Regions from separate parts of the Rhodococcus sp. CX genome, predicted to be linked through region 1. Evidence: riboswitches for the same ligand, from Rfam matches in the RefSeq annotation. Region 1 holds a riboswitch; each other region holds the start of a gene.
The links. A riboswitch is a leader RNA that binds a small molecule or an ion and turns the genes downstream of it on or off. The one in region 1 is predicted to bind S-adenosylmethionine.
Positions count from the first base shown of each region.

Region 2: another riboswitch for S-adenosylmethionine. It lies ahead of I0Q12_RS07640 (aminotransferase class V-fold PLP-dependent enzyme); the one in region 1 lies ahead of I0Q12_RS23630 (homoserine O-acetyltransferase).
Region 3: another riboswitch for S-adenosylmethionine. It lies ahead of I0Q12_RS24940 (hypothetical protein); the one in region 1 lies ahead of I0Q12_RS23630 (homoserine O-acetyltransferase).

Region 1 is NZ_JADZGH010000214.1:24,281-30,885, forward strand. It holds gene I0Q12_RS23625 (DUF3017 domain-containing protein) at 1-235, shown strand, start outside; gene I0Q12_RS23630 (homoserine O-acetyltransferase) at 232-1,362, opposite strand; SAM riboswitch class IV at 1,496-1,613, opposite strand; gene I0Q12_RS23635 (NADP-dependent isocitrate dehydrogenase) at 1,872-3,089, shown strand; gene I0Q12_RS23640 (aconitate hydratase) at 3,171-5,795, opposite strand; gene I0Q12_RS23645 (citryl-CoA lyase) at 5,792-6,605, opposite strand, start outside.
Region 2 is NZ_JADZGH010000070.1:10,269-17,398, forward strand. It holds gene dacB (D-alanyl-D-alanine carboxypeptidase/D-alanyl-D-alanine-endopeptidase) at 1-30, opposite strand, end outside; gene I0Q12_RS07605 (inorganic diphosphatase) at 195-686, shown strand; gene I0Q12_RS07610 (crotonase/enoyl-CoA hydratase family protein) at 795-1,625, opposite strand; gene I0Q12_RS07615 (2-oxo-4-hydroxy-4-carboxy-5-ureidoimidazoline decarboxylase) at 1,814-2,335, shown strand; gene I0Q12_RS07620 (YbaK/EbsC family protein) at 2,376-2,849, shown strand; gene I0Q12_RS07625 (flavin reductase family protein) at 3,045-3,608, shown strand; gene I0Q12_RS07630 (winged helix-turn-helix domain-containing protein) at 3,605-4,087, shown strand; gene I0Q12_RS07635 (hypothetical protein) at 4,169-4,756, opposite strand; gene I0Q12_RS35085 (putative leader peptide) at 4,822-4,914, opposite strand; gene I0Q12_RS07640 (aminotransferase class V-fold PLP-dependent enzyme) at 4,960-6,273, opposite strand; SAM riboswitch class IV at 6,339-6,455, opposite strand; partial or broken gene I0Q12_RS32315 (AMP-binding protein) at 6,649-7,130, shown strand, end outside.
Region 3 is NZ_JADZGH010000224.1:35,042-42,171, forward strand. It holds gene I0Q12_RS24910 (hypothetical protein) at 1-176, opposite strand, end outside; gene I0Q12_RS24915 (flavodoxin domain-containing protein) at 163-696, opposite strand; gene I0Q12_RS33845 (YdhR family protein) at 722-1,336, opposite strand; gene I0Q12_RS24925 (PLP-dependent aspartate aminotransferase family protein) at 1,531-2,712, shown strand; gene I0Q12_RS24930 (DJ-1/PfpI family protein) at 2,719-3,342, opposite strand; gene I0Q12_RS24935 (SOS response-associated peptidase) at 3,450-4,166, shown strand; gene I0Q12_RS24940 (hypothetical protein) at 4,230-4,631, opposite strand; SAM riboswitch class IV at 4,659-4,771, opposite strand; gene I0Q12_RS24945 (enoyl-CoA hydratase/isomerase family protein) at 4,827-5,735, opposite strand; gene I0Q12_RS24950 (enoyl-CoA hydratase/isomerase family protein) at 5,824-6,627, shown strand; partial or broken gene I0Q12_RS33850 (AMP-binding protein) at 6,624-7,130, shown strand, end outside.

The DNA of each region.
Region 1 (6,605 bases):
GACCGTGGTCATCGCCGCCGCGGTGGTGCTGGTGCTCGCGGACCGGTGGCGGCGCGGCGCGTTCGTGTTCGGCGGCGCCGTGATCCTCGCGGGTGTGCTGCGGTGGGCGCTGGCGCCCGAGCAGGTCGGGGTGCTGGCCGTGCGCGGCAAACGATTCGATGTCGCGGCGATGCTCCTGGTGGGAGGGGCGATCGTGGCGCTTGCCGTCTCGATCGACCCTCTCGGAACCGGTTAGCCGCGTTCGACCAGGTCCATCAGTTCGACCAGGAGCTTGGCGACGGCGTCGGCCTCGGTGAGGAATCCGTCGTGCCCGTCCCGCGATTCGAGGACCCGCAGACCGTCGCAGTTGGGCAGCCCGTCGGCGATCTCCTGCTGCAGCCGCAGCGGGTACAGCCGATCGGAGCTGACGCCCGCGACGATCGTCGGAACCGGGGAAGCGGCGAGCGCAGCCTGGACTCCGCCCCGTTTACGCCCGACGTCGTGGCGGTTCATGGCCTCGGTGAGGACGACGTAGGTGCCGGGGTCGAACCGCGACACCAGCTTGTCGGCCTGGTGTTCGAGGTAGCTCTGCACGGCGTACCGTCCGCCCTGCCACGGATCCTCGTCGGCCTGAGGCGAATTCGCGTAGCGGGAGTCGAGTTCTTCCTCGGTGCGGTAGGTCAGGTGCGCGATGCGGCGCGCGATGCCCAGTCCCGCGTCCGGGCGGCGTCCGGTGCCGTAGTAGTCGCCGCCCTGCCAGTCGGGGTCGCCGGTGATGACGGCCATCTGCGTGGTCTGGGTGCCGATCTGGTCGGCGGTGGCGCGGGCGCCCACGGCGAGGATCAGCGAGGCCCGGACCCGGTCCGGATGGGTCACGATCCACTCGAGCGTGCGCATGCCACCCATGGATCCGCCGGTGACGGCGGCGAGGGTCTCGATGCCGAGCGTGTCGAGCAGCGCGGCCTCGGCGGCGACCTGATCGCGGATGGTGATCTGCGGGAAGCGTGACCCCCACGGCTTGCCGTCCGGTGCGATGCTGCCCGGACCGGTGCTGCCGCGGCAGCCTCCGAGCACGTTGGACGCCACGACGCACCAGCGGTTGGTGTCGATGGGGGCGCCCGGCCCGACCATGCCGGTCCACCACCCGGGTGAGGGGTGATCCGGTCCGGCAGGTCCGGTGATGTGCGAATCCCCGGTGAGGGCGTGCTCGACCAGGACGACGTTGTCGCGGGCGGGGGAGAGGGCTCCCCAGCGCTGCACCGCGAGCGTGACGTTCGGGAGCGTCTCACCGTTCTCCAGCGACAGCGCGCCGATGTCGACCAGGCCGAGACGGCCGTCCTCGGGAGGAAGGTCGACGTATCGCCGTTCGGTGCCCGCCGTCAAGACGCTGCCGCCTCGACGACGACGGTGGGGGTGGCGGTGTTGGTCATCATGTCCTTCTGGGCGGGCGGCGGGTGGTCGGGTCGGATCTACGCGCGACAGCTCATGATCACAACTCTCATGGTCACTACCTCCCTGTACAGGCTTGCCGCCCGACCTGTGCGCCGAACGGCCCGGTCCTCACCCGGAGCACCCCACCCTGACCGGAGGGTTGCCGACCAGCAAGCCGGGGCTCGATGCTGGCACTCATGACCTGAACGGCAAGTTTAGCGGCTCGCTCCGTCGGGCCGGAAGCCGGGCCGTGCGCCCCGCTGACCAGCACAAAGTTACCGGCCGGTAGTGAAACCCGCGCTTTGCGCTGCCGACGAATAGCAGTACGCTTGTCTTGTTTGGCACGTGTTCCCGCGCGTGTGAACACGTCCATGCTCAGATCCCTGAGCAGTGAGAAGCCGTACTCACAAAGTGCGGTCGATTCGGGCCGAGGAAACGTCCTAGGAGGACACGAAGCGCACATGTCCAAGATCAAGGTTGAAGGCAAGGTCGTCGAACTCGACGGCGACGAGATGACCCGCATCATCTGGCAGTTCATCAAAGACAAGCTGATCCACCCTTACCTGGATGTCGATCTCGAGTACTACGACCTCGGAATCGAGCACCGCGACGCGACCGACGATCAGGTCACGATCGACGCGGCGAACGCCATCAAGAAGCACGGCGTCGGCGTCAAGTGCGCCACGATCACCCCGGACGAGGCGCGCGTCGAGGAATTCGGCCTCAAGAAGATGTGGCGCTCGCCCAACGGCACGATCCGAAACATCCTCGGCGGCACCATCTTCCGCGCCCCGATCATCATCTCCAACGTGCCCCGCCTGGTTCCGGGCTGGACCAAGCCGGTGATCGTCGGCCGTCACGCGTTCGGCGACCAGTACCGCGCCACCGACTTCAAGGTCCCCGGCGCCGGCACCGTCACGATCACCTTCACGCCCGAGGACGGCAGCGAGCCGATCCAGCACGAGGTGTGCAAGATCCCCGAGGACGGCGGCGTCGTCATGGGGATGTACAACTACAAGAAGTCCATCCAGGACTTCGCGCGTGCGTCGCTGGCCTACGGCCTGCAGCAGAACTACCCGGTCTACCTGTCGACCAAGAACACGATCCTCAAGGCCTACGACGGCATGTTCAAGGACGAGTTCCAGCGGATCTACGAGGAAGAGTTCAAGGCGGAATTCGACGCCGCGGGCCTGACCTACGAGCACCGCCTCATCGACGACATGGTCGCCTCCTCCCTCAAGTGGGAGGGTGGCTACGTGTGGGCCTGCAAGAACTACGACGGCGACGTCCAGTCCGACACCGTCGCGCAGGGCTACGGCTCGCTCGGCCTGATGACCTCCGTGCTCATGACCCCGGACGGCAAGACCGTCGAGGCCGAGGCGGCGCACGGCACCGTCACCCGCCACTACCGTCAGCACCAGCAGGGCAAGCCGACGTCGACCAACCCGATCGCGTCGATCTTCGCCTGGACCCGCGGTCTCGAGCACCGCGGCAAGCTCGACAACACCCCCGAGGTGATCGAGTTCGCGCAGCAGCTCGAGGACGTCGTCATCAAGACCGTCGAAGCCGGCCAGATGACCAAGGACCTCGCTCTGCTCGTCGGCCCCGAGCAGGGCTGGCAGACCACCGAGGAGTTCCTCGGCACCCTCGACGAGAACCTGCAGAAGGCTCGCGCCTGACGTAGCTCGCGACACAGCAGAACGGGGCGCCTCCGGAAGGAGGCGCCCCGTTCTTTTGCTTTCCTCGGGCCCGACAGCGTGTCAGACCGACAGCGGCGACCGTGTGGCCAGCAGGTGTCCGAACAGGCCACCGGCACGCAGCCACTCGTACTCCAGCGGAGTGTCGAGCCGGGCCAGTGCAGTGCCCTCCCACCGGATTTCGCCCGCGCGCGTCACCCGGACCGCGACGTCGCGGGACGTCCCGAGATCGTCCAGGCCGAGCACGGAGATCTCCTCGCTCCCGTCGAACTCCTCGGGGGCGGGACCGTCCCACTGGATCGGCAGGACACCCAGCGCGACCAGGTTGGTCCGGTGGATGCGTTCGAAGCTGCGGGCGAGAACGGCCCGAACGCCGAGCAGCCGTGTCACCTTGGCGGCCCAGTCGCGGGCGGATCCGGCGCCGTAGAGCTCTCCCGCGACCACGACGACGGGTGTGCCGTGCTCTCGGTGGTGTTCGGCGGCGACATGGACCGGCACCGGCGGCTGTTCCGGCGAGATCCGCGTCCAGCCGCCCTCCCGATCCGGTGCGAGGAAGTTGTGCAGGCGGGTGTTCGCGAAACCACCCCGGACCATCACGTCGTGGTTGAGCCGGCGAGAACTGAAGGTGCCCAGCGCCCGTTCGTCGACACCCCGTTCGACGAGCCAGCGTCCCGCCGCCGAATCGGGCAGGACCCGCGCGACGGGGGAGATGTGGTCGGTGGTCACGGCGTCCCCGAGCACGAGCAGCGGACGCGCGTGCAGGTCTCCGTGGATTGCGGGCACGGTCAGCTCGGTATCGGTGAACGGTGGCCGGCGGATGCTGCCGGTTTCTCCGTCCCACCGATAGTGCTCGCCGTGCGGGTACTCGAGCTGTTCCCAGCGGTCGGTCGTCAACGCCCGATCCGCACCGCGGCCGAGCGCGGCCGCTTCGTGCTCGGCGAGCAGCGCGTCGATCTCCTGCTCGTCGGGCCAGAGGTCGGCGAGGGTGACCGGCGAGCCGTCCTCGGCGTGACCGAGAGGCTCGGCCGACAGATCGACCCGCACGTTGCCGGCCAGGGCGTAGGCCACGACCAGCGCAGGGGAGGCGAGGTAGGCGTGGGTGACGTCCGGATGGATTCGGCCGGTGAAGTTCCGGTTGCCCGACAGCACGGCGGTGTCCGGGGTCGTATCCGAACCGGCCGGGGCAGGAGGCAGCGGACCGGAGTTACCCATGCAGGTGCCACAACCGAATCCGGTGACGTGGAAACCGAGCCGGTCGAGGTGTGCCTGAAGGCCACTGGATTCCAGGAGGTCGGCCGCCGCTCGCGATCCGGGGGTCAGCGATGTCTTGGTCCACGGCGCCGCAGCGAGACCGGCCTCGACGGCGTTGCGCGCGAGCAGACCCGCCGTCACCAGGGCGCGGGGGTTGGACGTGTTGGTGCAACTGGTGATCGCGGCGATGGCGACATCGCCGCTGCGCGACCTGGACGCGCCGTCGTCGCTGTGCGACCCGGACTCGCCGCGCGAGGCGGGAACCTCGGACAGCGACAGGGCTTCGTGCGGTCGCGACGGACCGGCCAGTGTCGTCGTGATGCTGCTCAGGTCGATCCGCAGTGTCGTCTCGAAACGGGGGACCGGGCTGGATGCGGTGTGCAGCAGACCCTGGGCGGTCAGGTACTGCTCGGCCAGACGGACCTGCTCGGGCGAGCGACCGGTGGTTGACAGGTAGTCGAGAGTGCGGCGATCCGCGGGGAACCACGCCATCGTGGCGCCGTATTCGGGCGCCATGTTGGCGACCGTGGCGCGGTCGGGCACCGACAGCGAACCCAGTCCGTCGCCGTGGAATTCGACGATCGCCCCGACCACGTTCACGGCGCGCAGACGTTCCGCCAGGGTCAGTGCCAGGTCGGAGGCGAGGACACCCGGCGCGAGACGGCCGGTGAGTTCGACGCCGACGACGCGCGGTACCCGGATCATGAGGGCCTGCCCGAGCGCTGCGGCGGTGGCCTCGATGCCGCCGACGCCCCACCCGGTGACACCGAGCGCATTGATCATCGTGGTGTGCGAGTCGGTGCCGACCAGCGCATCCAGGGCCGCCACGCGCAGGCCGTCGGATTCGGTGGTGGTGACCACCGGCGCCAGGACCTCGAGGTTCAGCTGGTGACAGATGCCGACCCCGGGCGGAACGACGCGGAGCCCGGGGATGCGCTCCTGGGCCCAGCGCAGGAACCGGTAGCGGTCGTGGTGACGCATGTACTCGAGGTCGATGTTCCGGCCCGCCGCGGAGGCGTGCCCGTGCTCGTCGACCTCCAGCGCGTGGTCCACGACGAGATCGAGAGGCAACGACGGCCGGAAGGCGGACGCGTCGATGCCGTCGCTCTCGGCCCGCTCGAGCAGGGTAACGATGTCCGCCAGCACCGGAATGCCGGAGGCGTCCTGGAACAGGACACGTCCGGGGAAGAACGGCACAGCGGCGGTCTCGTCCCGGCGGGTGAGGGCGAGAACGTGCTCGGGCAGCGCCTCGGGATGTCCCTGATTGCGCAGAACCCCTTCGACGAGCGTCTTCAGCGACCAGGGGAGCTCGCCGACGGGTCCGGCGCCGTTGGCCTCGGCGGCGGCGAGGCTGTAGTAGTGCAGCGGGGAACCGGCCGGGTCGTCGAGCGGCAACGCCGTCAACGACCGGAAGGGATCGGTGTCGGAGATGCTCATCGGCCGTTCTCATCCTCCGCTTCGGCTCCCCAGGCACGCTCGGGGTGCCCGACGTAGGTCGGGAGCAGCGGCGGCGGCATCGGGCCCTTGATGCGGCGACCGCTCTGCGACTCCTCCCAGCTGTGGGCGAGAACGCCGACCGACCGGGACAGGATGAACAGGCCGCGGGCGAGTTCGGCGGTGAAGCCGAGCTCGGCGTAGATGACGGCCGTCGCACCGTCGATGTTCATCGGGACCGGTCGAGCCCGGCAGGCGGAGAGCTGTGCCTCCAGTTCCAGCGCGGCCGCGAGGTAGCGACCGGACACGACTCCGGCGTCGACGGCCCCCTGGACGGCCTCGAGGAGCGGATCCCGGCGCGGGTCGCGGGTGTGGAATCGGTGACCGAAGCCGGGGACGTAGGCCCGGCGCTCGCGATAGGAGGCCACCTCGGCCGCCACGGCCTCGCCGAGATCGCCGCCCTCGGCGGACGTGACCAGCCGCTGCAGGAATTCGACGCACTGCTGGCCGGCTCCGCCGTGGACGTCGCCGAGCAGCCCGACGCCGGTGGACATCGCGCCGTGCAGGCCGACACCGCACGTGGCGGCCATCCGGGCGGCCGCGATCGACGGTGCCTGCGGTCCGTGGTCGACAGCGGCGACGAGCGCCTTCTCGAGCAGCGCCGCCTCGGCGTGGGACGGCATCGAGCCGCGCACCATGGTCCAGATGGTCTCGACGAACGTGGCGTGGCGGATGAGGTCCTGGATGGGATATCCGCGGTATCGGATCACGTCGGGTTCGATGTCCGAGACGGCGGTGCTCCACCAGTCGGCG
Region 2 (7,130 bases), on a different contig from region 1:
CTTCTTGTTCTTATCCTGACCCGCCAACACGCCTCCGCTGCGTTCGAGACTCCCGCGCCCTGGTGGCCGCCCGGGTGGGTCCGGCACCTGCGTCCACCAGGGTAGCCCCGCTCCCGTTATCCTCTCTGCGGACCATCGCCGCGATCGCGGCAGTTGGAGCGACAGCCAATCACCGACGAAGTGAGGACACCGGCGTGGAGTTCGACGTCACCATCGAGATCCCCAAGGGACAGCGCAACAAGTACGAGGTCGATCACGAGACCGGCCGCGTGAAGCTGGATCGCTACCTCTACACGTCGTTCGGTTACCCGGCCGACTACGGCTACATCGAGAACACCCTCGGCGAGGACGGTGACCCGCTGGACTGCATGGTGCTGCTCCCCGAGTCGGTCTTCCCGGGTGTCATCGTCGAGGCCCGCCCCGTCGGCATGTTCAAGATGGTCGACGAGGCCGGTGGCGACGACAAGATCCTGGCCGTGCCGGCCGGCGATCCGCGCTGGGATCACATCCAGGACATCTCCGACGTCGCGCAGTTCGAGCTCGATGCGATCAAGCACTTCTTCGTGCACTACAAGGATCTCGAGCCGGGCAAGCACGTCGAGGCCGCCGACTGGGTCGGTCGGGCCGAGGCCGAGGCCGAGGTCGAGGCGTCGATCGCGCGGCTGAAGGAGAACGGCGGCCACTGAGCCGGGCCGGTCTCTTTCGACCCCCTCTTTTTTCCGAGCGAACGGTACATTCAGTCGATCTGACCGACTGAATGTACCGTTCGCTCGTTTTCGGGCGGAGCCCGAAGATCAGGCTCCCCGGAAGTTCGGGGGGCGCTTCTCGAAGATGGCGGAGATCGCCTCGGTCAGGTCCTCGGAGGGCAGGAACGCCGCGTTCCACGCCGCGACGTAGCGGAGGCTGTCGTCGACCTGCGGGGAGCGGCTGTGATCGAGGACGTCCTTGATGCCGTGGACCACGAGCGGCGGGTTGGCGGCGATCTCCGCGGCGGTCGCGTGGGCGGCGGCGAGGGTGGCCTCGGCGTCGTCGAACACGTCGTTGACGAGACCGATCTTCTCGGCGCGGGCGGCGTCGATGTCCTTGCCGGTGAGGGCGAGTTCGCGGGTGTGGCCGTCGCCGACGATGAGCGGGAGGCGGGCGAGGGTCCCGACGTCGGCGACCATACCGACCTTCACCTCACGGACGCTGAACTTGGCGTCCGCCGAGGCGTAGCGGATGTCCGCCGCGGTGATCAGGTCGACGCCGCCACCGATGCACCAGCCCTGCACGGCGGCGACGACGGGCTTGCGGCAATCGGCGACGGCGGTGATCGCCGCCTGCATGCGCTTGATCATCGCGTGGAAGTCGGTGCGCGGCTTGGCCAGCGCCTTGTCGGCGAGAACCTTGCCGAGGTCGCCGCTCATCGCGGGCAGGTCCAGCCCGAACGAGAAGTGCTTGCCGGAGCCGGCGAGGACGACGGCGCGCACCTCGTCGTCGGCGTCGAGTGCGGCGAACACCTCGGGCAGCTCGGACCAGAACTCGGGTCCCATGGCGTTGCCCTTGCCGGGTCCGACGAGGGTCACGCGTGCGACGTGCGCCTCGACCTCGACGGTGAATGCTTTCCAGCTGGAATGATCGGTCATTACTCGAGAGTAATATCTTTGCCGGTCGTTCACACCGAGCTCCCCGTCACGTTCACCCCCGAGCGGTGTTAAAGACTCGAAAACTCCCGGTCACAGCTCTGGAGACACGCCCGCACACGAGGGAAGCTGGATCCGACCGCAGCGCCGGGGTTTCCCGGGGCGGTCCGTCTCGGAGAGGAGCGCAGGCCATGCTTCTGCATCAGGGAATCGGTCTCGGTGCGTTCAACGCCCTCAGCCGCCGCGGCACCGTTCACGCCTTGTACGAATGCTGCGCGACGCTCGCCTGGGCGAACCCGGTGGCCGCCGGACGCCCGTACGCGAGCTACACCGAACTGTTCGCCCGCGCCGACGCAGTGCTCGTCACGTTGGACGAGTCGAGCATCGCCGAGGCCCTGGAGTGCCACCCGATCGTCGGTGTCCGGCCGCGCAGCACCCATTCGCGCGCCGAGCAGTGTTCGGTGTGGACCGACGATCCGCTCATGATGGCGGAGATCGCCCACTCGGCGCAGGTGTACGAGGAGAGGTTCGGCTTCCGCTATCTGTGGTGTGCGGCAGACCGCGGGCCCGACGAGCTGCTCGTCGACCTCGTGCACCGCCTCGACAACGAGATCGACGCCGAGCGGAAGATCCGCACCGACGAACTCGCGAAGATCACGCGCACCCGCCTCGAACGCATGCTGGGACCGGAGGACGGCTTTCCGCTCTACTGATCCCCGCGCGACAGATGCGGTCCGCTCCTACATTGGAACCATGTCCGCGACACTGCATCCGAACGCCGTTCACGTGGCCGACACGCTCATCTCCCGCGGCCATCCCGGCCTGATCCTCACCCAGCCGGAGTCGGTGCACACCGCCGAGCAGGCGGCCGCGGCGCTGGGCGTCGACGTCGGTGCGATCGTGAAATCGCTCGTGTTCGAACTCGACGGCGAACCGGTTCTCTTGTTGGTCTCCGGAGCCCATCGGGTCGATGTCCGGCGCTGCGGCGAGCGCCTCGGCGGCACACTGGTGCCGGCGTCGCCGGAGCTTGTCACGGAGGTCACCGCGCAACCGGTCGGCGGTGTCGCGCCGCTCGGCCACCCCACCAATCTGCCGACCTATGTGGATCGCGCGCTCGAGGCGCATCCGCTGTTGTGGGCCGCGGGCGGATACCCGAACACGGTGTTCCGCACGACCTATCGGGAACTTCTGCGCATCACCGCGGGCATGGACGTGGACATGGACTGACCGGCCCGCGGTATCGGAACCGGAACCGCTGCACTATAGTGTCACCGTGACTATCCGAGCGTGGAGCCGCAGGCACGTCGACCTGTGCCGTACCCGCTCGTGCCTGTGTGCGGCCTGACGCCCACACCCATTCCATCTCATCACTCGCCTTGTCCCCCAGTTTCTTCCGGGGACGAGCCTTTTTCAGGGACGGCCATGCCCACATCACATTCCCCTGTCGCCGATCGCGCCGACGCCACCGCACCCGAATTCGCCCTGGGCGTCGGCAACGAGGAGTACCGCTCCGCGTTGCGCCGCCACCCTGCAGGCGTCACCGTCGTCACGCTCGACGCCGGAAACGGCCCGGTCGGCTTCACCGCGACGTCGTTCTCCTCGCTGTCGCTGAACCCACCGCTGGTGTCGTTCAACATCACTCGGACCTCGTCGAGCATCGACGCCGTGCACGCGGCGGACTCGCTCGTGGTGCACCTCCTGGGCGAGGACCAGCAGCATCTGGCACAGCGTTTCGCACGCAGCGCCGAGGAACGCTTCGCCGACCGTTCCCTGTGGGACCGCCTCGACACCGGCGAACCGGTACTCCACGACACTCCCGTGCGCCTGCGTCTGCTTGTGCACCAATTGATTCCGGCCGGAGACAGCACGCTGGTCGTCGGCCTCGTCACCCACACGCACGTCTCCGACACCGAGTCGACGGCGGCGCCGTTGCTCTACCACGACGGCGTCTACCACCGGCCCACACCATTGGACACCACACCATGACCACAACACCCGAACTCGTACTGGTCGTTCAGCTTTCGAACACCGGCGTGCGCTCGTCGGCGGATCTCGCCGCGCTCGCCGACGCGTTGCGCGAAACCGCTCGGGACCTCGTGCCGGGAGCGAGCACACACACGCTGCTCAGCTCCACACCGGTGCCGCTGGTGATCGATCTTCCGGCCCGCGACGTGATCCTCGACAACGCCCGGGTTCCACTCAGCCACACCGAATTCGAAATCCTGTCCCGCCTGGTCCGGCGACCTCGCGTGGTCGTGTCCCGATCGGTACTGCGCGAACTCGATCCCGCCGCGGCGAGCGTCGACCACGGACGCGGTCGCAGCGTCGACGTCCACGTGTCCCGAATCCGCACGAAGCTGGGAAGATTCGGATCCATCATCACGACGGTGCGGGGAACCGGCTACCGTTTCGACCCCGATCCCGGCGTGCACGTCGTCGAACCCCTGACCCGGCGTTCGGCCTGAAGACACAGCGAGTGGGGCGAGAGAATCCGTTCTCTCGCCCCACTCGGCTTTTCGAATCGTGACCGGCTCGCGCCGGGATACTCAGGAGGCGCGGACGAGGCCCCGGCCACCGGTTCCGAAGCGGCGCAACACTTCCACGACGGACGGCGCGGTCGCCGCGAGGCCGCGGGCCTCGAGCCACGGCAGCGTTCCGTCGATGATGTGTTCCACGGTGAACGGCGCCGCCAGCGGAACGAGGGTGACACCGTCCGCGACGTGCGTGGAGTGGATGTCGGCGATGAGGCCGGCGAGCCCCTGCGGGGTACCGACGTACGACAGGGTGTCCGACGCGCGCGGAACATCCAACTGCGCGTACTGCTTCCGCGCGCTGCGGGCCTCGGATGCGACGACCACCTCGAGATCGACCAGGACGGTGACGCTGCCGGGGTCCCGACCCTCGGCGACGAGCCCGGCACGGACGCGATCGGTGGCCTTGCGGGTCTCGCGCAGATCGGTGGCGCGGATCCGCACGACATTCGGCTGCGGCGCACTGAGATCGAGCGACTCCTCGCCGGGCCGGCCGGCGGTGAGATCGGCCCAGTAGTGCGGGCCGGACGGACCGGAGAGCTCGACGGCGACACGCAGCGGGCGCGCGGACGACACGGTGTGAACGATGTTGTTGTACGACATGTGGGGTTCCTTCGAACTGCCGCAGGCGATCCCGCGGCGATGAGCTGTGGAGACTGGGGTGTCGTTCAGCTCGTACACATGCCGGAAGCGGTACGGCACAGATCGACATGACGACGGCACCACTGTGCGACGACGTTCGATGCGGTCTGCGATGCCATGGGCAATACCCTACCGATCTTGTGGGAAATTGTCGATCGGGGTGATCAGACGCACTCCGACGCGCCCGCGCCCTCCGCCGCGAGACCCGGGCGGGTCTCCGGGGACGGGCCCCACAGGCCGTCGGTCTTCGCGTAGGTCCAGGACGGGCCGTGCTCGACGAGGCGACGCACGGCACCGACCAGACGCTCCACATCGGCGGACGAGCTGCCCAGGCCGAGGGAGGCACGCACCGCACCTCCGGCGCGGCCGACGCGGGCGAGCAGCGGATGCGCGCAGAAACGACCGTCGCGGACGCCGATGCCGTGCTCCGCTGACAGGTACGCCGCGACCTCGGCGGGTTCGTAGCCCGCGACCGTGAAGGTCACGATGCCGACGGACTCGCTCGAGTCCTCCCAGAGGCGCAGCAGTTCGACGCCATCGATTTCGCGCAGACCCTCGACCAGCAGACGGCTCAGTTCCTCTTCGTGGCGGGCGACGGCGTCGGCGTCGAAACCGGCGAGCGCTTCGCAGGCCGCCGCGATCGCGGCCGCGCCGAGCACGTTCGGCGAACCGGCCTCGTGGCGCGCCGGGGCGCAGGCCCAGTCGGTGTGGTCCAGGCGCACCTCGCGCACCGCGCCGCCACCGGCGAGGTAGGGCTCGGCCACATCGAGCCAGTCGCGACGGCCGACCAGGACGCCGGCACCGAACGGCGCGTACGTCTTGTGACCGGAGAACGCGAGGTAGTCGACGTCGGTCGCGGCGAGGTCGACGCGCCGGTGCGGGACCAACTGTGCGCCGTCGACGAGGATGCGGGCACCGCACTCGTGCGCGAGGTTCGCGAGTTCCTCGATGGGCAGCAGCTCACCGGTGACGTTCGAGGCTCCGGTGATCGCGAGCAGCGCGGCCGGCGCGCGGCGCAGTTCCGCGGCGAGTCGCTCGACCGTCCCGGCGACCGTGTCGGCGGCCTCGACGATGCGGGAGTTCTTCCACGGCAACAGGTTCGCGTGGTGCTCGATGTCGAGGAGCACGACGTCACCGGGCACGGCGGTCGCGAGCAGGTTCAGGGAATCGGTGGTGTTGCGGGTGAACACGACGACCTGGTCGTCGGCGGCGCCGACGAATCCGGAGACCACGGTCCGGCACTTCTCGTAGGCATCCGTGGTCACACGCGAGGCATAGCCGGCGCCGCGGTGAACGCTGGCGTAGAAGGGCAGCAGTTCGGCGATGCGGTCGGTGACGGCGGCCAGGGCCGGAGCGCTCGCGGCGTAGTCGAAGTTGGCGTAGGTGCAGGTACCGCCCTGGACGAGCGGAACCTGCAGGTCACAGCCGGAAACGCGAGCGATGGGGGCGATGCAGGTGGCGGTCGTTGCAGCAGTCATCAGTAATCCCTTGTCTGTCCAGGGACCCGTCGGTGATCGCCACGACGATGATGGATCGCCGGCGGAGTCCGCGCTTGCTGCGTCCGGTGTTGGAACCACAGCCTGGTCGTCACCCGGAGCACCCCACCGCGGAGGAGGGTTGCCGACCAGCGAGCCGGGGCTTGATGCTGGTACTCGTGACCTGCCGAAGAGGATGACAGCACGCCGCCGCTGTTGTCAAACCGAAACATTTCGCGTGCGGTCGACAGGCGAGAAGTCGATGGTCCGGAGCACAATCGGTCGAAGCGACCGCCCCGCCGGCAGGGAGTTCACCTGCCGTCCACCCGGTCGTGAGACAACCGGCCACACGCATCGACACCTAGAGAAGGACGCAGATTGTCTGTCCAGCCCAAGACGGATCCGGGTCGGCCGGCTCGAATACCGGACGAGTACCTGCGCTCCTCGTTCGCGCCTCCCGCGCGGACCCTCGTCGACATCCTGCGCAGCACCGCCGACGCCCATCCCGACGCCCCCGCGATCGACGACGGCAAGGTCATGCTCAGCTACGCGGAGCTGGCGGAGGAGATCGTCGCCGGCGCCTACCGACTGACCGACGCGGGCGTCGGCGCCGGCGACCGGGTCGGGGTGCGCATGCCGTCGGGCACGAAGGACCTGTACGTCACGATCCTGTCGGTGCTGGCCGCGGGCGCGGCGTACGTTCCGGTCGACGCGGACGATCCCGACGAACGAGCCGAGCTGGTGTTCGGGGAGGCGGGGGTCACCGCGATCGTCACCGAGAACGGGATCGGCCCCGGCACCGCACCTGCGGCCGCGAATCCGCAGATCCGCGGACCGCGGCTCGACGACGACGCCTGGAT
Region 3 (7,130 bases), on a different contig from region 1:
GCGCCGTGCGGATCGTCGCCGAGTACGCGCTGTGCGATCTTCGCGGCGAGCGACGACGCCGTCATCCCGATCGTTTCCGCGCACGCGCACAACACGATCCATCGCCGCACGGTCAGCCCGCGACCTTCGAGAGGGCCGGTTCCCGGGGTTTCCGTCGGTGCGCTACCGGACGTCATCGCCACTCCCGGCATGGACGGTGGCGACCCAGCCGTCGACGTCGGCCCAGTCCCGGGCGTCGCCGTAGTGTCCGCCCATCAGCCGGAACAGGATCCGGCCGAGGCCCGGCCAGTCGCCGGGCGCGATGGTTCCGGCGAAGAACCGGTGCCCGCGCACGTCCGCCGTCGACCGCAGCGCCTGCACGGCCTTCGGCTCCGGCGTCACCCGCCGCAGGTATCGCGCGACCCGGGACGACAGGAGGCTGCTCGTCGCGCCCACCGACGACACCGAAAACGCCCACACCGCACGACCGGCCAGGTCCGGGCCGAGCCGGTCGAGCGCGGCCGCCGCCTCGGGAAGCCACTGTCCGTTGTGGATCGCGCTGCCGACGACGAGGACGTCGTACCCGTCGACCGAGTCGACGCCCGACAACTCCTTCGCGTCTGCGGTATGACCGGCTCGCTCGAATTCCGCGGCGATGCGCTCCGCGATCCCCCGTGTGGATCCTTTCGCGGTCGCGTATCCGACCAGCACCTTCATGAATCACCCTCCCCTTGCAGCGACCTCACGAAATGCTGCTCAGCCGCCACCACTCGCCGGCGTCGGTGTCGCTCGTGCGGTCCCGCCCGGCGGCGGCGAGAACGTGGTCGCGCCACAGACCCGGCAACACGCGGTTGCGGATCGAGGCGTGTTCGCTGACCAGCGCGAGCGGCCACCACAGGGCGCGGACGTAGTCCCGCGCGCTGTCGGCGCCGTCCCACTGGTAGAAGCCCCGGTACCGACCGGCCTCGTCCGCGGTGAGCCACAACTTCGACACGAATCCGGGAAAGCCTGCGAACAGCGGTGTGTTGAGCATGCTCTCGGCGCGGAACAGCGCGTGTCCACGGCCGCGCACACCGCGCAGCCGGAATGCGACCACCAGGATCACCGGTTCGGCCGGCTCGTCGCGATCCGCCACGGTTTCGCGGTAGACCACCGCGGACGTTCCGTCGGCGAAGGTCATCGTCCGGCCCTTGTTGCCGGTCGGGAGGTGCAGGCGCCGGTGGGCCAGAAGCGACGCGGTGCGTCCGGCGCAGCGCCCGAGACGCGGCAGCGCGGTGCGCAGCGGCAGCGGTTCCGGCCGGTCGTCCGGCTCGCCGCCGGCTCCGAGCGGGTTCGGTGCAGGATCGCTCGTGGTCATCGCCCAGTCCCGTCGTCTCGATGACACAGACATCGGAGACGCTACGCCGCGCTCATGTTCGGCACGACCTGATCCTTGTCGGCAGAGGTCCTCTTCTTGTCGGCAGACGTCCCGAGACGGTGGCTCGAGGTGCCGAACCGCGCATCCGCGATACTCGGTGACGTCCGAGGAGTCCCATGGAACGGAGCGAAGGCGTGAAGGATGCATCAGCGGGTCGGTCTACCAGGGCCATTCACGGCACCACCGTCACCGACGCCCACGGTGCGCCGCACATGCCGGTCTACAACACCACGACCTTCGCGTTCGAGAACACCGCGGCGCTGCTCGACGTCGCCGACGGACGCGTCCGCGGCCCGCTCTACACCCGCTACGGCCTGAACCCGACGATCTTCGCCCTCGAGGAGACGATGGCCTCGATCGAAGGTGCCGCCAGCGCGTTGGCGTTCTGCTCGGGGATGGCGGCCGAGACCGCGCTGTTCGCGCACTACGGGCGCGACGGGATCGTGTGTGTCGGCGACGCCTACGGCGGCACCATGGAACTGCTCGGCAATCAGCTCGCGCAGCTCGGTATCACCACCACGTTCCTGCTGGGCGACGAACTCGACCGGCTCGAGGACGTGCTGAGCGACGGAGCGAAACTGGTGTTCTTCGAGACTCCGACCAACCCGGCGCTGGGCATCTACGACATCGCCGCGATCTCGGACCTGGCCCACCGCTACGGCGCGAAGGTCGCGGTCGACAACACCTTCGCCTCGCCGGTCAATCAGCGCCCGCTGGAGCTGGGCACCGACCTCGTCTCGTATTCGGCGACGAAGTACCTCGGCGGACATTCCGATGTCACCGCCGGATTTGTGCTCGGCGCAACCGAACTCGTCGAACCACTGAAGGCCTGGCGGAAGAGTTTCGGTTCGACGATCGCGCCGGAAACGGCGTCGATGCTGTCGCGCAGCCTGCGCACCCTCGTCGTTCGGGTGCGTCAGCACAATGCCAACGCGCAGGCGGTCGCCGAGGCCATGGAGGCCGATCCGCGAGTGTCGCGAGTTCTGTATCCAGGTCTGCCGAGCTTTCCCGGTCACCTGCTGGCGGCGAAGCAGATGTCCGGGTTCGGCGGGGTCGTCACCATCGAGGTCGCGGCGGACGCAGAGACGACCGTGCAGGTCGTCGACCGGCTCGAGTTGTTCGCGTTGGCGCCGAGCCTCGGTGGGGTGGAAAGCCTGGTGACGCAACCGGTCACCACCACCCACTACGACCTCTCCCCCGAAGAACGCGAACGGCGCGGGATCACGGGATCGATGATTCGCCTGTCGATCGGGCTCGAGGACTCCGACGATCTGATCGCCGACCTCACCCGGGCGCTCGACGTCGTCGAACGCTGAGTTCGGCTATTCGAGTCCGTGCGCCACGGCGAACAGATCACGGTCGGGGTCGGTGTGCAGCTCCAGCTCGATCTCGCGCGCGGCCCGCTCGGCCTCCTCGCGGCCGAACAAGTGGGTGAGCAGAGCACCCGTCATGTCCATGCCGGCGGCCACCCCGGACGAGGTCCACCGGTCGCGGTCGTGCACCCATCGTGCGCTCGGCGCCCATTCGACGTCGGTGCCGTGACCGGATGCCCACTCGAAGGCCAGCTTGTTCGACGTCGCCCGATACCCGTCCAGCAGCCCGGCGGCGGCGAGCAGGGCGGAACCGGTGCACACCGATGTCACGATCGTCGCCGTCGAGGCCCACTCTCGAAGCCAGGCGAGGAAACGTTCGTCTCGGACAAGGGAACGGGTGCCCATCCCTCCCGACACCAGCACGATGTCCGGTTCCGGGGCGTCGCCGTAGCTTGCGGTCGCGACGACCTCGGTTCCCTGGCTGCTGCGGACCGGTCCTTCGTGCGGCCCGAGCATCTGCACCTCGACCGAATCGGGGAACCTGCTCAGCAATGCCACGGGCCCGAAGACGTCCAGCAGTTCGAAGCCGTCGAACAGGACGATGGAGACGCTGCGCGTTGCCGATCCGGTCACCTTCCGAGTCTTGCACGACGTCGGCGTGCCCCGGACGACATCACCACCGATCGTCCGCCGTTCCGGCAGGATGGGACGAGAGCCGAACCACGGGAAGGAGCGCACCGATGTGTGGACGCTATGCGAGCACGAGCACCCGCGACGACCTGATCGCGGCGTACGAAACCGCAGCCACGGTCGGTGACGAACTGCCCCCGTCGTACAACATCGCCCCCACCCAGCGGGTGAACGTCGTGCTCGAACGCGCCCCGCGCGACGAACCCGACGCCGAGCCGGTGCGGCAGCTCAACAGCACGATCAGGTGGGGGCTGGTTCCGTTCTGGGCGAAGGACCCGAAGATCGGTTCCCGCATGATCAACGCGCGCTCCGAGACCGTCACGAGCAAACCCGCGTTCAAAGCGGCCGCGGCACGTCGGCGCTGCATTCTGCCGGCCGACGGCTACTTCGAGTGGCTGAAGGACGAGAACGGCAAGAAGATCCCGTTCTTCCTCCACGCCGACAAACCGCTCGCGATGGCCGGCCTGTACGAATTGTGGCCGAATCCGGAACTACCCGAGGACGATCCGAACAGGTGGCTGTGGACGTGCACTGTGCTCACCCGACCGGCGACCGACGCGGCCGGGCACATCCACGACCGCTCCCCCGTGTTGCTGCCGGAGTCGTTCATCGACCCGTGGCTCGACCCGACCCTCACCGATCGCGACGACGTCGAAGCCCTGCTCAACTCGATCCCGGAGCCGCATCTGCACCCGTACGAGGTGAGCACCGCGGTGAACAATCCGCGCAACAACTCCCCGGAGCTACTGCTTCCGGTGAACCCGTGACGGCGACCCGATCCCGTCGGCGGGCGGAAACACCTTTCCTACACCGAGTTCCGCCGGTCCCGCTCACACGAGTGCATTCAGCACCTGCCCGATAGGGCCCGTCTCCGGTTTCGGCGAGGTGCAGTCGGACCAGTGCTCCGAATCGCTCAGCGTGAACACGGTGCGGTCCTCCGGTTCCCGGCCGGGCAGAACGAGCACGCGCCATCGCGGGATCCATTCGCCGATGTCACCGCCGAGGTCGAGAGCCTGGGCGATCGCGTCGACGTCGTGGTGCTGGAACTCGACTCTGTTTCCGTCCCAGGACAATTGCACGGTTTTTCCGTCGACGATCTCGACGAGCACGTGCACCGCGAGATCGCGGTCCGCGAGGGCGTGCCGAGCACGGATGTGATGGACGTGATGGCCGTCGTGGTACGAGCGGCACGTGACGGCGGTGCGGACGATCGAACGAGCGACAAGGATCATCGTGTTCCTCCGGGTAAGCCCCGGGACGGGGCGCTCCTGTCCGAGCCGGTCGGTCTCGGACCGCTTCGTCACCCGAACCACCCGCGAGCGTGGGGTTGGTGTGCCGTCCAGTCGGGGCTTGGCGACGGCAACTCGTGAAGCACCGTCACTGTACCGCATCCCCTCGGTGTGGTTTTGTGGCGACCCCAACCGCCACTAATGCACACCGGCGGCGGAGCCGCCGGGATCGGGGACGTGGAAGTGCTCGTCGCGCAGGCGGAATGCCTCCTTGGTCCCGTGTTCGGCCCTCGTCTTGACGAAGTTGAACTCACCAGGCCCGAACTGCAGGTTCGTGCCGAAGGCGTGGAACAGATAGCTCGCGACCTCCTCGCCCTGGTAGGCCTGACTCTGCTCGACGAGCCGGAACGCCTCCTTCGCGATGACGACGCCGTCGGCGGGCATCTTCGCGGCCTTCTCCGCCCAGTACCGGGCGCGAGCGGTGACCGCACCGGGCTCGCATGTCTCGGTGAACACGCCGAGGTGTTCGACGGACGCGGCGTCGACGATGTCGCCGGTCAGCAGCAGCCGGCGCGCGAGCACCGGTCCGAGCCGGTGGAAGAACATGTGCAGGCTGCCCAGTGCCGGGCCGAGGAACCGGGTCGCGGGCATCCCGATGCGGGTGTCCCGCGCGATCACGGAGATGTCGGTCATCAGTGCCATCTCGAACCCACCACCGAGCGCGTAACCGCTGATCTCCCCCACCGTGACCTTCGGATAGCCCAGGAACTCGTGGTAGAAGCCGAATGTCTTGCGGTCGACGGTGAGACGGCGCCGCTGGCTGGGCCGGCTCTTCTGCGAACGGTCCCACTCACCCTTCGTGCCATACCACCCATATGCGTTGTTCATATCGGCCCCGGTACTGAACACACCGTCGGCGCCCCGCAGCAGCACGACCGTGATGTCATCGTCCTGCGCGACGTCGTCGAGGTATCGGGCGAGCGCGTCGCGCATAGGGGCGTCGTAAGAATTGCGGCGCGCGGGGTCGTTGAGGGTGACGGTCGCGATGCGGCGATCCGGATCCACGTCGAAGAGGACACGTCCGTCCGCGGCACTGGAGCTCGTCATCGTTGTCTCTCTTCCGCTGGATCGGGCATAACGGTATGGGATACTGTAGATACACCAGTATGGCTGTCATCTCCGCAGAAGGAAACACATGCCGTTCGACACGATCGAGTACGAAGTCGACGGGCACACGGCCACTCTCACGCTGAACCGGCCCGAAGCCCTCAATGCGCTCAGCCCCCACATGATCACCGAACTGCGCGCCGCGTACGCCGAGGCGGAGAACGACGACAAGGTCTGGACGCTCGTCGTCACCGGCACCGGCCGCGCGTTCTGCACCGGGGCCGACGTCAAGGAGATCCCCGGTGACGGCAAGGTGATCAACGAGCGCCCGTATCTGTCGACCTACGAACAGTGGGAGGCGCCCCAGGAGGGCACACCACCGTTCCGGACCATGACGAAACCGATCGTCGCCGCGATCAACGGTCTGTGCTGCGGCGCAGGACTCGACTGGGTCACCACCTGCGACATCGTGATCGCCTCGGAGGAGGCCACCTTCTTCGACCCGCACGTGAGCATCGGCCTGGTCGCCGGCCGCGAGATGGTCCGGGTGTCCCGGGTGCTGCCCCGGTCGGTCGCCCTGCGCATGGCGCTCATGGGCAAACACGAGCGGATGAGCGCCGCGCGCGCATACGAATTGGGGATGGTCACCGAGGTCGTCGAGCACGACCGGCTCCTGGACCGCGCCCACGAGATCGCCGGCATCGTCAATTCCAATGCGCCCCTGGCAGTTCGGGGAACACGGCTGGCGATCGTCAAAGGCCTGAACGTCCCGCTGCACGAGGCGGAGATGCTGGCCGAGTCGTTCCGCGAACGCGTGACCCGCACCGAAGACGCCCTCGAGGGCCCGCGCGCGTTCGTCGAGAAGCGGGCACCCGTGTGGCAGTGCCGGTGACCACGCACGCATTGTCCGCGCGCATCGCCGCGGTCCTTGCGCTCGCACCGGATTCGCCGATGGTCGAATTCGACGACGCATGGGTGTCGCGAGGGCGGATGCGCGACGCAGTGCGCCGGATCGCGTCGACCCCCGGCGCCGACGGTGAGGTGGGGATACTGCTGCGCAACCGCCCCGAGTTCGTCGCCGCGCTTCTCGGCGTCCTGGCGGTGGGCGGCACCGTCGTGGTGATCAACCCCGCACGCGGCGACGACCGCACCCGGGCCGACATCGCCGCACTCCGGCTTCCGCTGATCATCGGTGGTCCCGACGACCTGCGTGCCCTCGTCGCACCCTTACCCGGCACCGTGACCGTCGAACTGAGCGGTCTCGATGCCGAACCACACCTCATACCCGCGACTGTCGGACCGGAACTCCGCGACAGCACCGGTGCGCGGCCGTTCGTGCTGCTCCCCCGCTTCGAACTCGATCGGTGGATCGCCGCGGTACGCACGCACCGGCCG